Regions from separate parts of the Endozoicomonas sp. 2B-B genome, predicted to be linked through region 4. Evidence: predicted binding sites of a transcription regulator. Region 4 holds the regulator's gene; each other region holds the start of a gene.
The links. The regulator FNR, encoded in region 4, switches genes on or off when oxygen is low (the NO sensors DNR and NnrR bind a similar motif). The targets are predictions, from matches to a motif close to TTGATNTANATCAA.
Positions count from the first base shown of each region.

Region 1: ACOMHB_RS25590 (OmpW/AlkL family protein) is a predicted target of FNR. The motif match lies at 1,679-1,692, and genes of this name have one in related genera.
Region 2: nagE (N-acetylglucosamine-specific PTS transporter subunit IIBC) is a predicted target of FNR. The motif match lies at 1,491-1,504, and genes of this name have one in related genera.
Region 3: ACOMHB_RS13065 (cytochrome ubiquinol oxidase subunit I) is a predicted target of FNR. The motif match lies at 1,006-1,019, and genes of this name have one in related genera.

Region 1 covers NZ_JBLZMU010000002.1:304,565-307,714, reverse strand. The annotation lists gene rnr (ribonuclease R) at 1-1,534, opposite strand, end outside; gene ACOMHB_RS25590 (OmpW/AlkL family protein) at 1,770-2,441, shown strand; gene ACOMHB_RS25585 (adenylosuccinate synthase) at 2,487-3,150, opposite strand, start outside.
Region 2 covers NZ_JBLZMU010000001.1:5,144,468-5,147,617, forward strand. The annotation lists gene nagE (N-acetylglucosamine-specific PTS transporter subunit IIBC) at 1-1,318, opposite strand, end outside; gene ACOMHB_RS19170 (YgjV family protein) at 1,634-2,149, opposite strand; gene hemA (5-aminolevulinate synthase) at 2,175-3,150, opposite strand, start outside.
Region 3 covers NZ_JBLZMU010000001.1:3,429,396-3,432,545, reverse strand. The annotation lists gene ACOMHB_RS13070 (hypothetical protein) at 1-778, shown strand, start outside; gene ACOMHB_RS13065 (cytochrome ubiquinol oxidase subunit I) at 1,277-2,851, shown strand; gene cydB (cytochrome d ubiquinol oxidase subunit II) at 2,864-3,150, shown strand, end outside.
Region 4 covers NZ_JBLZMU010000001.1:2,544,067-2,547,216, reverse strand. The annotation lists gene ACOMHB_RS10545 (hypothetical protein) at 1-476, opposite strand, end outside; gene fnr (fumarate/nitrate reduction transcriptional regulator Fnr) at 795-1,553, shown strand; gene ACOMHB_RS10535 (adenine phosphoribosyltransferase) at 1,585-2,127, shown strand; gene ACOMHB_RS10530 (hypothetical protein) at 2,538-3,065, shown strand; gene ACOMHB_RS10525 (TraR/DksA family transcriptional regulator) at 3,071-3,150, opposite strand, start outside.

The sequences.
Region 1 (3,150 bases), on a different contig from region 4:
CAATAAAGCTGTTCAGATTGAGCCGCTTCTCCATAGAAGGCCCTTCATGCACGCGATAGAGCCCGGGAATCTTGTGTTTCTGAAGGAATTTGGCCGCACAGACATTGGCGCAAAGCATGCATTCTTCAATCAGTTTGTGCGCGTCATTGCGGACAGCAGGGACAATCTTTTCGATTTTTCGGTTACGACCGAAAACGATCTGTGTTTCTACCGTTTCAAAATCAATAGTGCCACGGTCAGAACGAATACTTTTCAGAACCTTGAACAGGTTATAGAGTTCTTCTACATGGGGAAGAACCGCTTTTCGTTCGCGACGTAAAGCCTTGCCCTCATCACTGAGTGGCTTTGATAGCATTTCCCAAACCTGGGTATAAGTCAGACGGGCATGGGAGCGGATCAGACCCTCGTAGAACTTGTAACCGGAAATTTTTCCATTGCCACTGATGGTCATTTCGCACAGCATGGCCAGACGATCCACTTCAGGATTCAGAGAGCAGAGCCCGTTTGACAATACTTCCGGCAACATGGGAATAACATGTCCCGGGAAGTAGACAGAAGTGCCCCTGTTATAGGCTTCTTTGTCCAGTGCTGTTCCGGGCTTCACGTAATGGGAAACATCAGCAATGGCTACAAATAAACGCCAGCCGCCGCTTTTTTTGGGTTCACAGTAGACTGCATCATCAAAGTCACGGGCATCTTCGCCATCAATGGTAACGAAAGGCGTCTCTCTCAGATCAACACGGTGCTTTTTGTCCCGCTCAGCCACTTCCGGCTTGAACCGGGCCACCTGCTCTTCCACTTCAGGAGGCCACTCATGAGGAATGTCATGGGTGCGTAATGCAACGTCCACTTCCATTCCGGCATCTTGTCGTTCACCCAACACTTCTTTGATCAGGCCCATCGGCTGAACACGTCGGCCAGGCTGCTCAAGGATTTCAACCAGAACATATTGCCCATGGCTGGGCATCAAAGGGCCCGGCTTGATGAGAATTTCGCGATCAATTCTGGAGTTTTCCGGTACGACAAAAACATTGTCGTTTTCTATGTAAAAGCGACCCACCAACTGGGTGGTATTACGCTCTATGACTTCAACAATCTGACCTTCAAGTCGTCCTCTGCGGTCCACTCCGGTTTCACGAATGACCGCACGATCACCATCAAAAGCCTTGCGCATTTCACGCCATGAGAGGTAGTAATCTTCGCCGCCCTCATCAGGAATCAGGAATCCATAGCCGTCCTTATTACCCTGAATACGCCCTTTGATCAGATCCATTTTACTCAACAGACCGTAGGTTCCCTTGCGGGTTTCCAGTAGCTGACCATCACGAATCATAGCTTTAAGGCGGAATAACAAAGCTTCCTGCTGCTCAGGCAGAGTTACACCCAACTCACGGCACAGTAACTTATGGCTTGCCGGAGCCCCTCTCTTTTCCAGAGTCTCCATAATAAAAAGACGACTGGGAATCGGGTTGTCGTAGCGAGCTGCTTCATCAGCAGCCTGGGAGTCCAGTTCTTTCCACCCTTTTTTGGGCATAGGGTTTATTAACCTCTCTGTGATCACATAATGTCTGTATGCAGTGTAACCCTACTCCGGGTAACTAGCGCGCATCTTTGCTTAGTATGCCCACACTTTCAACTTAATTCCTACCGCATATGCGTTGGCAGACACGACGATGCATTGATTCAGATCAATATTGCACCACGAACAACTAATTAAAATGTTAATAGTTAACAAAGAAACTTTCTACACACACCTACAAGGGACCACCATGAACAGAAACGTTCTCTCACTCACTATTGCTGCAGCAATTGCTGTTTCTGCTACCTCTGCTCAGGCTTATGAGGCCGGAGATTTTATTTTCCGGGGCGGAGTAGCCAGCGTTCAGACCAATGTTGACAGTGGGGGATTAAAAACCAACGGGTTTGAGGAAAAAAACAAAACAGTTGACGTCAATAATGACACTCAGCTGGGACTCTCCTTTACCTACATGCTGTCGGATAAGTTTGGTGTTGAGCTGCTGGCAGCGACACCGTTCAAACACACTCTGAAAGGAAAAGGTGATCTGGCAGGATTGGGAGATTTTGCCGAAGTTAAACACTTACCACCGACTTTGAGCCTGCAATACTACCCGATGGACAAAAACGCCAGGTTCCAGCCTTACCTGGGACTTGGTTTGAACTACACCGTTTTCTTCAGTGAAGATTTCAAAGGCTCCGCCAGTGATACCTTCAGCGATCTGGAACTGGACAGTTCATTGGGCCTGAGTGGACAACTGGGCTTTGACTATCAACTGAACGAGCATTGGGCCGTGAATGCTGCTGTATGGTATATGGACATCAATACCACAGCGAAGTTCAGGGACGACTCTGGACACCGCTACAAGCTGGACGCAGAACTGGACCCACTGGTTTACATGGCCGGTGTTTCTTACAGGTTCTGATGGCGAAGAAGCCCCCGCCGCCAGTAAATCCGGCGGGGGACCGGATCAGCCGAAAGGCTGTTCCAGAATAATGGTTTCTACACGATCCGGGCCGGTAGAAACGATATGGATAGGTGTTCCCACCACTTCTTCCAGACGGCGGATGTAGGCGCGGGCATTTTCCGGCAGATCATTCAGGCTCCTGGCACCAAATGTAGACTCACACCAGCCGGGCACTTCTTCATAAACCGGTTGAATTGCTTCGTACTCTTCTGCATCCACAGGGGTCGTAATGGACTCACCCCGGGCATTCTTGTAACCGGTGCAGATCTTGATAGTTTGCAGGCCATCCAGAACATCCAGCTTGGTCAGACAGAGACCGGATACGGAGTTGATCTGAACAGACTGACGCAGAGCCACAGCGTCAAACCAGCCACAACGACGGGGACGGCCAGTGGTCGCACCAAACTCATTGCCTTTCCTGGCCAGGTGCATACCCACATCGTCAAACAGCTCGGTCGGGAAAGGACCAGAACCGACACGAGTCGTGTAAGCCTTGGTAATACCCAGAACGTAGTCCAGATAGAGAGGGCCAAAACCACTGCCGGTAGAAACACCACCGGCTGTGGTGTTGGACGAAGTGACGAATGGGTAGGTACCGTGATCAATATCCAACAGAGAGCCCTGAGCCCCCTCAAACAGAATGTTGTCACCCTTGCCATGGTGCTCA
Region 2 (3,150 bases), 2.6 Mb from region 4:
GGTTATTTTCACCCAGCTTCACCACACCTTTGGCACCCATGGCTTTCAGGCCAGCTTCATCGATCAGGTCACGATTGGCCAGAGTCAGACGCAGACGGGTGATACAGGCTTCAACAGAGGTCAGGTTGCCCTCACCGCCCAACAGTTCGATGAAACGCAGAGCGCGCTCCGAACCACTGACTGCTTCAGAAGATCCTGCTGTTTCCGGCTCCTCGTCTTCGCGCCCCGGTGTCTTCAGGTTGAAAGCCCTGATAGCGAAATAGAAAACACAGAAGTAAATAACAGAGAAAGCCAGACCAATGAACACCAGGGTCACAGGCTTGGTAGCCAGCCCCCAGTTCAGAGCCATATCCAGGGCACCCGCAGAGAAACCAAAGCCATGCAGAACACCAAACATATTGGTGATTACCAGAGATAAACCTGTCAGCACGGCATGAACAGCGTAGAGACCTGGCGCCAGGAATACGAACATGAACTCCAGAGGCTCAGTGACACCGGTCAGGAAGGCAGTAGCACCGACAGACAGCAGAACACCACCCACACGGGCACGATTTTCTTTAGGCGCCGCCAGATACATAGCCAGCGCAGCAGCTGGCAGACCGAACATCATGACCGGATAGAAGCCCGCCATAAAAGTACCGGCAGTGGGGTCACCGGCAAAGAAACGAGGCAGATCGCCCGTAACTACCTCACCGGCAGCATTGGTGAATTCACCGAAGCCAAACCAGAAAACAGAGTTCACAACATGGTGCAGACCTACCGGAATCAGGCCACGGTTCAGCACTCCATAGGCAAACTGTCCAATGGGGCCAGACTCAGAGATACCATTAGCAAATGCATCAATGGCAGACTGGATGACTGGCCATACATAACCTGCTGCTACAGAGACCGCCAGAGCAATCAGACCGGTCATGATCGGAACCAGACGCTTGCCACCAAAGAACGCCAGATAGGGTGGCAGTGCCACCGCATGGAAACGGTTGTAACTATGACCGGCAATAATACCGGCAATAATGCCGCCAAAGAATGACATATCAATGTCGGCATTGATGGTCTTGGCCCCGGCAGTCAGGACAAAATAGCCAACTGCACCCGCCAGCACCGCTGCACCGGCATCGTCCTTTGACAGTCCGGCAGCAATACCCATCGCAAACAGCAAAGGCAGGTTACTGAAAATAGCGTTACCCGCTTCTGCGACAAAGGCAATATCCAGCAAGTCAGGCTGCCCAAGACGCAACAGGATTGCCGCAATAGGCAGAGTGGCGATGGGCAGCATCAATGCCTTACCCAATCTCTGCATATAGCCAAGAATGTTCAAAATAGTTACCCCTTAGATATTAACGTCACTGCACAAACCTCAATCAAAACCCCATGGAACTCAAACAGGCAGACAGTTGATGGGCAGCGCATGGTTTGGGACGAAATGTAACCGGTCACAATGCACCAGTTCAACTGTGTTGTGAAGGTTTCGTAAAGAGATTAACCGGTTATTGACCCAGAGCAAAAAAGCAAACAGAACATGTGGCATCAGTAGTCATATATGACACACCACAATAGAGAGCACCTCAATGAGGTGCTTAAGCGATGGGAGCCAGATGTCTGTTCATTAGCTGGAATGAAACAGACGTAAAGCTCAGTACTCGGACTTTGTCACTATTGGGCTCTTGTTGTAGAACCTCAGGTAGGCCACGATGTTACTGAGCAGGAACAGCACTTCCATGACGACGGCCATCGGGGACAGGACAAGAACGTTGTGGCTCAACCAAACTACCGCACCCACCATCATGATCAGTCTCATCTCACGATCGTCTTTACTGAATGCGCCTATCGTTTGCAGGCAGGAGCCGACGAACGCCACGAGACTGATGAAAGACTCGTAGGTAACAAAGAGTGTCACACCATTGACAATCAAAAACAGGTTTCTTACCCCGGGCCGAGACGTAAAGTAACTGGTCAGATAGCGTATTGACGCAATCGTCATAACCACGGCCGCTGTGAAAGCATTGAGCAAGTAAAAGTGCGTCGCAATCAACGCTCCCGCAATAAACAGGCACAACACCACGTGTTTGCGTGTTTTGAACTGGAAAGACAACAGGTCAAACACAATAGCGATGGATACCAGGATCTGTGAAAGCGTGTAATTATCCATGTTTACAACCCTTGTTCACTCTGGCTCACCCAAGCGCAACAGTTTGATCGATTTCTAGCTCAACGAACACGCTCTTGATTGCCTCAGCGAGGTGACGAATATGCGTCTCGGTGTGATTGGGCGTTGCATTGATCCGGAAGCGCTCGGTGCCTACCTCGACGGTTGGTGAGTTGATCGACTGAATGTAAATCCCATGCTTGCTCAGCAGCAGATCGGCCGCTTGTTTGCATTTCCGGGCGTCGCCGATCTTGACTGGCAAAATGTGCGTTTCTGAGCATCCCATGATGGGAATGCCCAACTCCGCAAAAATCGCGCGCAAGAGCGCTGTATTGAACTTGAGCTTCTGGCGCTCAGAGTCCGAGGCTTTCAAGTGGTTGATGCTGGTTAAACAGGCTCTGGCGATGCTTGGAGGCAATGAAGTGGTAAAGATAAAGCCGGACGAAAACGAGCGAATAAAGTCGATAATGGTTCGGTTGCCAGCAACGTAACCACCAATCACGCCGATGGCTTTCGCCATGGTACCTTGTATGATGTCGATATCCGATTCGTGGCCCAAGGCCTCCGCAATACCCGCCCCGCGTGCGCCGTACATACCTATGGCATGTACTTCATCCAAATAAGTCAAGCATCTGTATTTCTTCGCTAGTGTAACAATCCCAAAGATGTCGGCAATGTCACCATCCATAGAGTAAACGGATTCAAAGATGATCAGTTTCGGGCAATCGATGTCGACGGTTTTCAGAAGTGACTCGAGGTGGTCTGCGTCATTGTGTCTGAAGATGTGCTTTTGGTTTTTAGATGAGCGAATGCCATTAATGATGGAGGCATGATTCTTTTCATCAGAAAAGATTATTAGCTCTGGGAACATCCTCAGTAAACATTGCAAGGTGGCATCGTTTGAAGAGTAACCGGTCGGGTAAACCAGTGCAGCTTCTTTTTGATGCCAGTCTGCAATCGAGACTTCCAATTCAGTGAGGTATTGGTGCGTGCCACCAATATTA
Region 3 (3,150 bases), 890 kb from region 4:
AAAACGCAAACAACTCGATAAAGCCATTCAACTCTACAATGAAGCTCACCGCGCCTACCTGAAACAGGGACGGGACAGCGACAAACTCAAACGCGCCCTGAAGTACTGGCAAAAACTCTCCACACTCCATCAGCACAACCCTAAAGAGAACTTAAAACGCAGCCTGACTATTTCAGAGCAGAGTATCGAACTGGACGATGATACCAGAATGGAGGTTGCCAACCGTCTGGAAGCGTTTTCAAAGGAAACCCGCTTGAGAAAAGATAGCCATCGAGTCCACTCCCTGTCGCCTGCACGGAGATACCTGACAGAAACACGTGCCAGGGAGGTGGCCATCGAGGTGGCAACTATTCTAGACCCTTACATACATCTTCATGACCCACAGATTCAGAGGGCTATTGAGAGTTCCAATGCTTCCAGCCTGGCTTTTCTTGAGCCCGGTATGAGCGCCAGGACCAAGGCAGCGCTGGGAGAAGCTTTGGCCGCAGATGTTGACAAAAACCTCTCGGCCAGTGCCGAGAAACTGGCCCAGAACCTGATCCGTTACTATCGCGTCCCCCTGAGTGAGAGAACCATTAACTTCCTGGTACACACCTATCAGGCCGATTTGAAACGATTACAGTTCATTGCCCAGTTCGAGAGCCCTATGAGCGCTCGCTATTCACTGGATAATATTTCGCCCATCGAAGTTCCCCCTGCCAGTAACAAATGGCAAATTGACTTATACAACGCCAATAAAGTCATCAGCAAATACAGCTCTGCCAGAAGCCATGGCTGAGTCACCTCTCAGCCCATCCTGATAACAATCAACCGAGCAAATATTTTCTATATGCCAATCAGAAATACTGATAGACAGTTATTACATCTATCAGCATTCCTTATAGCCAAAAATTCACTTTACATTTCGAATGTTTCGTTTTTACACAGTGATTTATTCTTTATATTCAAACAAAAAACATTTATATCCCTAAAAAACACCTGGATAACAATATATTTTAAACATTTTTGATGAAGATCAAACTTTGCGTCCTACTGTAGTTCATATACGTAACAAATCCGAGTAACATGTCCACAAATCTGTTTAACCAGCCACAGATTGATCCAGACCCATCTAAAACTCGTATATACCGGCGCACCGGCCACATACATGCATTTAGCATGTATCTATTATCCAGAATGCGCGGTAACTGCAGCACAAAAAGGACCTCTGTGGCAGCATGCATTTTCTGATTTCCAGTACGGATTTGATTTAACACTGTCATAAACGAGGAGCACCATGATTACAGACGAAATCATCGACCTGTCGCGATTCCAGTTCGCGATGACAGCACTCTATCACTTCCTCTTTGTGCCGCTGACCCTGGGCATGACCTTCATTCTGGCGATCATGGAGTCGGTTTATGTTATGACCGGCAAACAAGTCTATCGGGATATGACCAAATTCTGGGGTAAATTGTTCGGTATTAACTTTGCACTCGGCGTTGCTACCGGCCTCACCATGGAATTTCAGTTCGGAACCAACTGGTCATACTACTCCCATTATGTTGGTGACATTTTTGGTGCTCCACTGGCCATTGAAGCCCTGATGGCCTTCTTCCTCGAGTCAACGTTTGTCGGCATGTTCTTCTTCGGCTGGGACCGACTCAGTAAAGTTCAGCATCTGGCTTGTACCTGGCTCATGGCTATAGGTACTAACCTATCGGCCATGTGGATACTGATTGCTAACGCCTGGATGCAGAACCCGGTGGGTGCAGAGTTCAATTATGAAACCATGCGCATGGAAATGACCAACTTTGCTGACCTGATTCTGAACCCTGTAGCTCAGGTGAAATTTATTCATACGGTTTCTGCCGGTTATACAACAGGTGCCATATTTGTACTGTCTATCAGTGCCTGGTACATGCTTAAAGGCCGTGATATAGGTTTCGCACGTCGTTCATTTGCGGTAGCCGCAGGCTTTGGTCTGGCATCCATCCTCTCTACGCTTCTGCTAGGCGATGAATCCGGTTATGAACTGGGAGACGTTCAGCAGGTCAAGCTGGCAGCGATTGAGGCCGAGTGGGACACCGAACCTGCACCGGCCGCTTTTACTGTTTTTGGACTCCCCAACCAGGAAGAGCAGAAAACAGATTACGCGATCAAAATCCCTTACGTCATGGGCATAATCGCAACCCGCTCAACAAACACAGAAGTACTGGGTATCAAAGATCTGATCGACGACAAGATTCAGAGAATCAACAATGGTATCAAAGCCTACGAACTGCTTGAAAAACTTAAAAATGGTGAAGATACACCCGACAATCGTCGCGAGTTTGATAAAGTCGTGGATGACCTGGGTTATGGCTTGTTACTCAGCCGATATACCGACGACATTCGAAGCGCGACACCCCAAATGGTTCGGCAGGCTGCAGAAGAGGCTATTCCGACCGTGTGGCCACTGTTTTTCTCTTTCAGAATCATGGTGGGTCTCGGTGTTGTGATGCTCCTGCTGCTTGTAACCGCCTTCTACAAGACAGCCCGCAGAACTGAGTACAACAGCCCAACATTCCTTAAACTCTGTTTCTATTCGTTGCCACTGCCATTCATTGCCAGTGAAATGGGATGGTTCGTTGCTGAGTTTGGTCGTCAGCCCTGGTCGATCTCAGGCATACTGCCTACCTATCTGTCTGCTTCTACCCGGACAGAAGCAGACCTCTGGCTCAGCATCATTGGTTTTACTGCGCTCTACAGTATCTGCATCATTATCGAAATTTACCTGATCGTTAAATATGCCCGCAAAGGTCCTAGCAGCCTGCACACTGGCCGCTACCACTTTGAACGTAATCGTACCGACGATATGGCTCAGGCATAAAAGGAGGCCCTTATGGACTACGAAGTTCTCAAATTCATCTGGTGGGTTCTGATCGGTGTCCTGTTCATTGGCTTTGCCATAATGGACGGGTACGATCTGGGGACCGCCAACCTGCTACCTTTCATGAGCAAAACCGACGAAGAGCGTCGTATCATGATCAATGCCGTCGCCCCTCACTGGGACGGCAACCAGGTTTGGCTGATCACTTCAGGTGGCGCACTGTTTGCGGCCTGGCCTATCGTTTATGCCACAGCTTTCTCTGGCTTCTACTGGGCCATGCTGCTGGTTCTGTTCGCACT
Region 4 (3,150 bases):
CTCTGGGGTTGTGCATGGGTAATGACAAAATCAGTCAGTTGCTTTGAACGTGTTTCCAGCTCGCCTGAATGGGTCCGCAGATAAAACAGGTAGCCCACCCCTGAACATACAGCCAGTCCGGCAGCAACAGGCACCGATACAGAAGCGGCCCCGGCGGCAAAAGCACCGACGACTAGAACCCCGGTTCCCTTGGCTATCGTGACAGCAATTCTGCGGCCATCCCAGATCGCACTTTTTTGAAGCCGGATACGATGCGCCTCTTCAAGCTCAGCACACTCGGCCTCTTCGAGCTTTAATGCTCTGAGTTCCTCAATTGTCAGCTCACCCTTTCTGGCCATCAGGATTTGCTTTTCCTGTGGTGAAAGATCATTGAACGTCAAATCCTCAGCGGCAACGAGTTCCTCAAAGGTTCGAGGTTCAGCCACTTGCACGGTTGGAGTAAACAGAATCCCTGTCACTGAGCTGAGCAGACTCATGGCGTAAATCTCCCTGATTTACGAAATTGTATTCAGTACAGTTATCGACACATTGGCGCTGAAGAACATCTTTCTTGCATCATAGGTATTGATAGCGTTCACAGCCTTCTCATCAAGCTCAATGACTTAACTGCCAGGCAACTGATCAAGTACAACATTTTTTTAGTGCGGACTTATCGCAACCCAGTAAGTATTTTCCGAAAAAGCCTTAAGTATGAAGGAATTACGCTTTAGTCTCGGAAAGCACAGACTTACACTTTGGTAGCATTTTCAATAGAATCGTCAGCGATTTCGCCAATACGACTTTGAGGCCACTCAATGACGTCAAAGCCCAATGTACGACAACCTGGCCATGTGGCCTGCAGAGACTGCAGTCTTAGCTCCCTCTGCCTACCTCTGGCATTGAATCTACAAGACATTGACCAGCTTGATCGCATCATCAAGCGAAGCCGCCCTCTCAAGAAGGGGGAACACCTGTTCCTGGAAGGAGACCGGTTTACCAGCGTCTTCGCTGTCCGTTCCGGGGCCTTAAAAACTTATACCGCCACCAATGAAGGTGAGGAACAGATTACGTCTTTCTATCTTCCCAGTGAGATATTGGGCCTGAGTGGTCTCGATACTGACGTCTACCCGGTCTCTGCTCAGGCCATGGAAACCACCATGATCTGTGAAATCCCCTTTGACCAGCTGGAAACGCTATCCGACCGATTCCCGGAGTTGCGTCGTCATATGATGCGTCTGATGAGTAAGAAGATTCGTGAAGATCAGCAGATGATGATGCTATTGTCCAAGAAAAACGCTGATGAAAGAATTGCGACCTTCCTGATCAACCTGGCCAGTCGTTTTCGTCGCAGAGGCTTCTCATCCCAGTCATTCCGCCTGTCCATGTCCCGCAATGAAATGGGCAATTACCTGGGACTGGCTGTAGAAACCGTTAGCCGGGTATTTACCCGGTTCCAGAAAAACGATCTGATCTTCGCAGTGGGCAAAGAAATTGAAATCCGTGACCCGATTCAATTATGCTCCCTGGCGGGTGGAAAGTCTGTCGGTTTGGAACAGATTATCTCCTCCGCATAAGCGCACCAGGAACGGACATTAAGGGAAAGATATGATCGTTGACGAAGCTTATCTGAAAGCACAGATTAGAACCGTTTCTGACTGGCCAAAGCCCGGCATTCAGTTTCGGGATGTGACCACTCTTTTCGAGAACCCCAAAGCCTGGCGGTCGGTCATGGACAGCCTCATTCATCGCTATTTGGATGTTGAGTTTGACCGGATCGGCGCTCTTGATGCGCGGGGCTTCCTGATAGGCTCTGCATTGTCATATGCCCTGAACAAACCACTGATCCTGTTTAGAAAAAAGGGAAAGCTGCCCTACAATACTGTCGCTCAGGATTATGAACTTGAGTACGGGAAGGCAACGCTTGAAGTTCATGCAGACACTATTAAGAAAGGCGATAAAGTCATTCTGGTTGACGACCTGATTGCTACAGGTGGCACTTTGCTTGCGGCCGGTCAACTGGTCAGACAACTGGGCGGACAAATTCTGGAAGCAGCTGCCATTATGGATCTTCCAGACCTTGGTGGTTCAAAGATACTAAATGAAGCAGGAATTCCTGTCTTCTCACTGTGTGAATTTGAAGGGGAATAGTCCCCTTCTTTTCTTTCATGCCCCTCATATAAGTACTCAACCATACGAAATCATATTTTCTGACTTATTGTTCAGGCACTCGCGGCAACTGCTCCTGCGTTGCTCTAGCTCCTGCATCCATGCAGTCGTGATGCGTTGCAACTCTGGTCACATAGCCTACTATGTTCCCGTCGTTGCGCCTTGCAGAGTACCTGCCCTATAAGCCAGAAATATTCGATTCCGTATGGCTGAGTACTTAGTGCTTTTGCAATCTCCTGATATTCAGTTTTATCGGAAAATGACCATTAAGAGCTTTTGTGGTTTCCACACCCGAAGTATTCGTTGGTTAAATTTTACTGTACTTAAGAATTTTCTGAGTGCTACGATAATCTCAATAATGAAAATAATGCTCTAAGACAAAGGAAATCCCAATGGGTATTTGTGCAAAGGAGCTGCGCCACTATGTTGTTCGCCCTACCCTGAAGCATTTGAGAATGTGGAGTCCTACTGCAGAAAACCTGCTGCTGGGAACTGCGGCCAGAGAATCCGGCCTGGGTTTTCATCTTAAACAGGAGCATCATCAAGCTCTGGGAATTTATCAAATCTCACCCAGAATGCACCGTAATATCTGGGATCACTACCTGGCGAAGAAATCCGACCTTTCCAGTTTGATACGGGGACTGGCCAGCCAGAGAGAATTTCTGGCTCATCCACATCTGGAATTAGCGACCAACCTCTCTTACGCTACCGCCATTTCCTGGATGATTTATTATCGAACCGAAAAGCCTATCCACAAGGTACCCCATGATGATATCCATGCCCTGGGTAAGCTCTGGCATAATTACTATCATCGCCACCACCCAGGCCCCGTCGAGAGCTTTGTGGACAGTTACAGGGCTTTGATAACGAATTCTACTGAGACAGAAAAGACAGTGTCAGAGAGCCTGAAGACTCCCTGACGCTGTCAGCTGGCGCGATCCCGCTTTTCTGCACATTTGATGCAAAGATCGGCGTAAGGCATAGCTGCCAGACGGGCTTCAACTA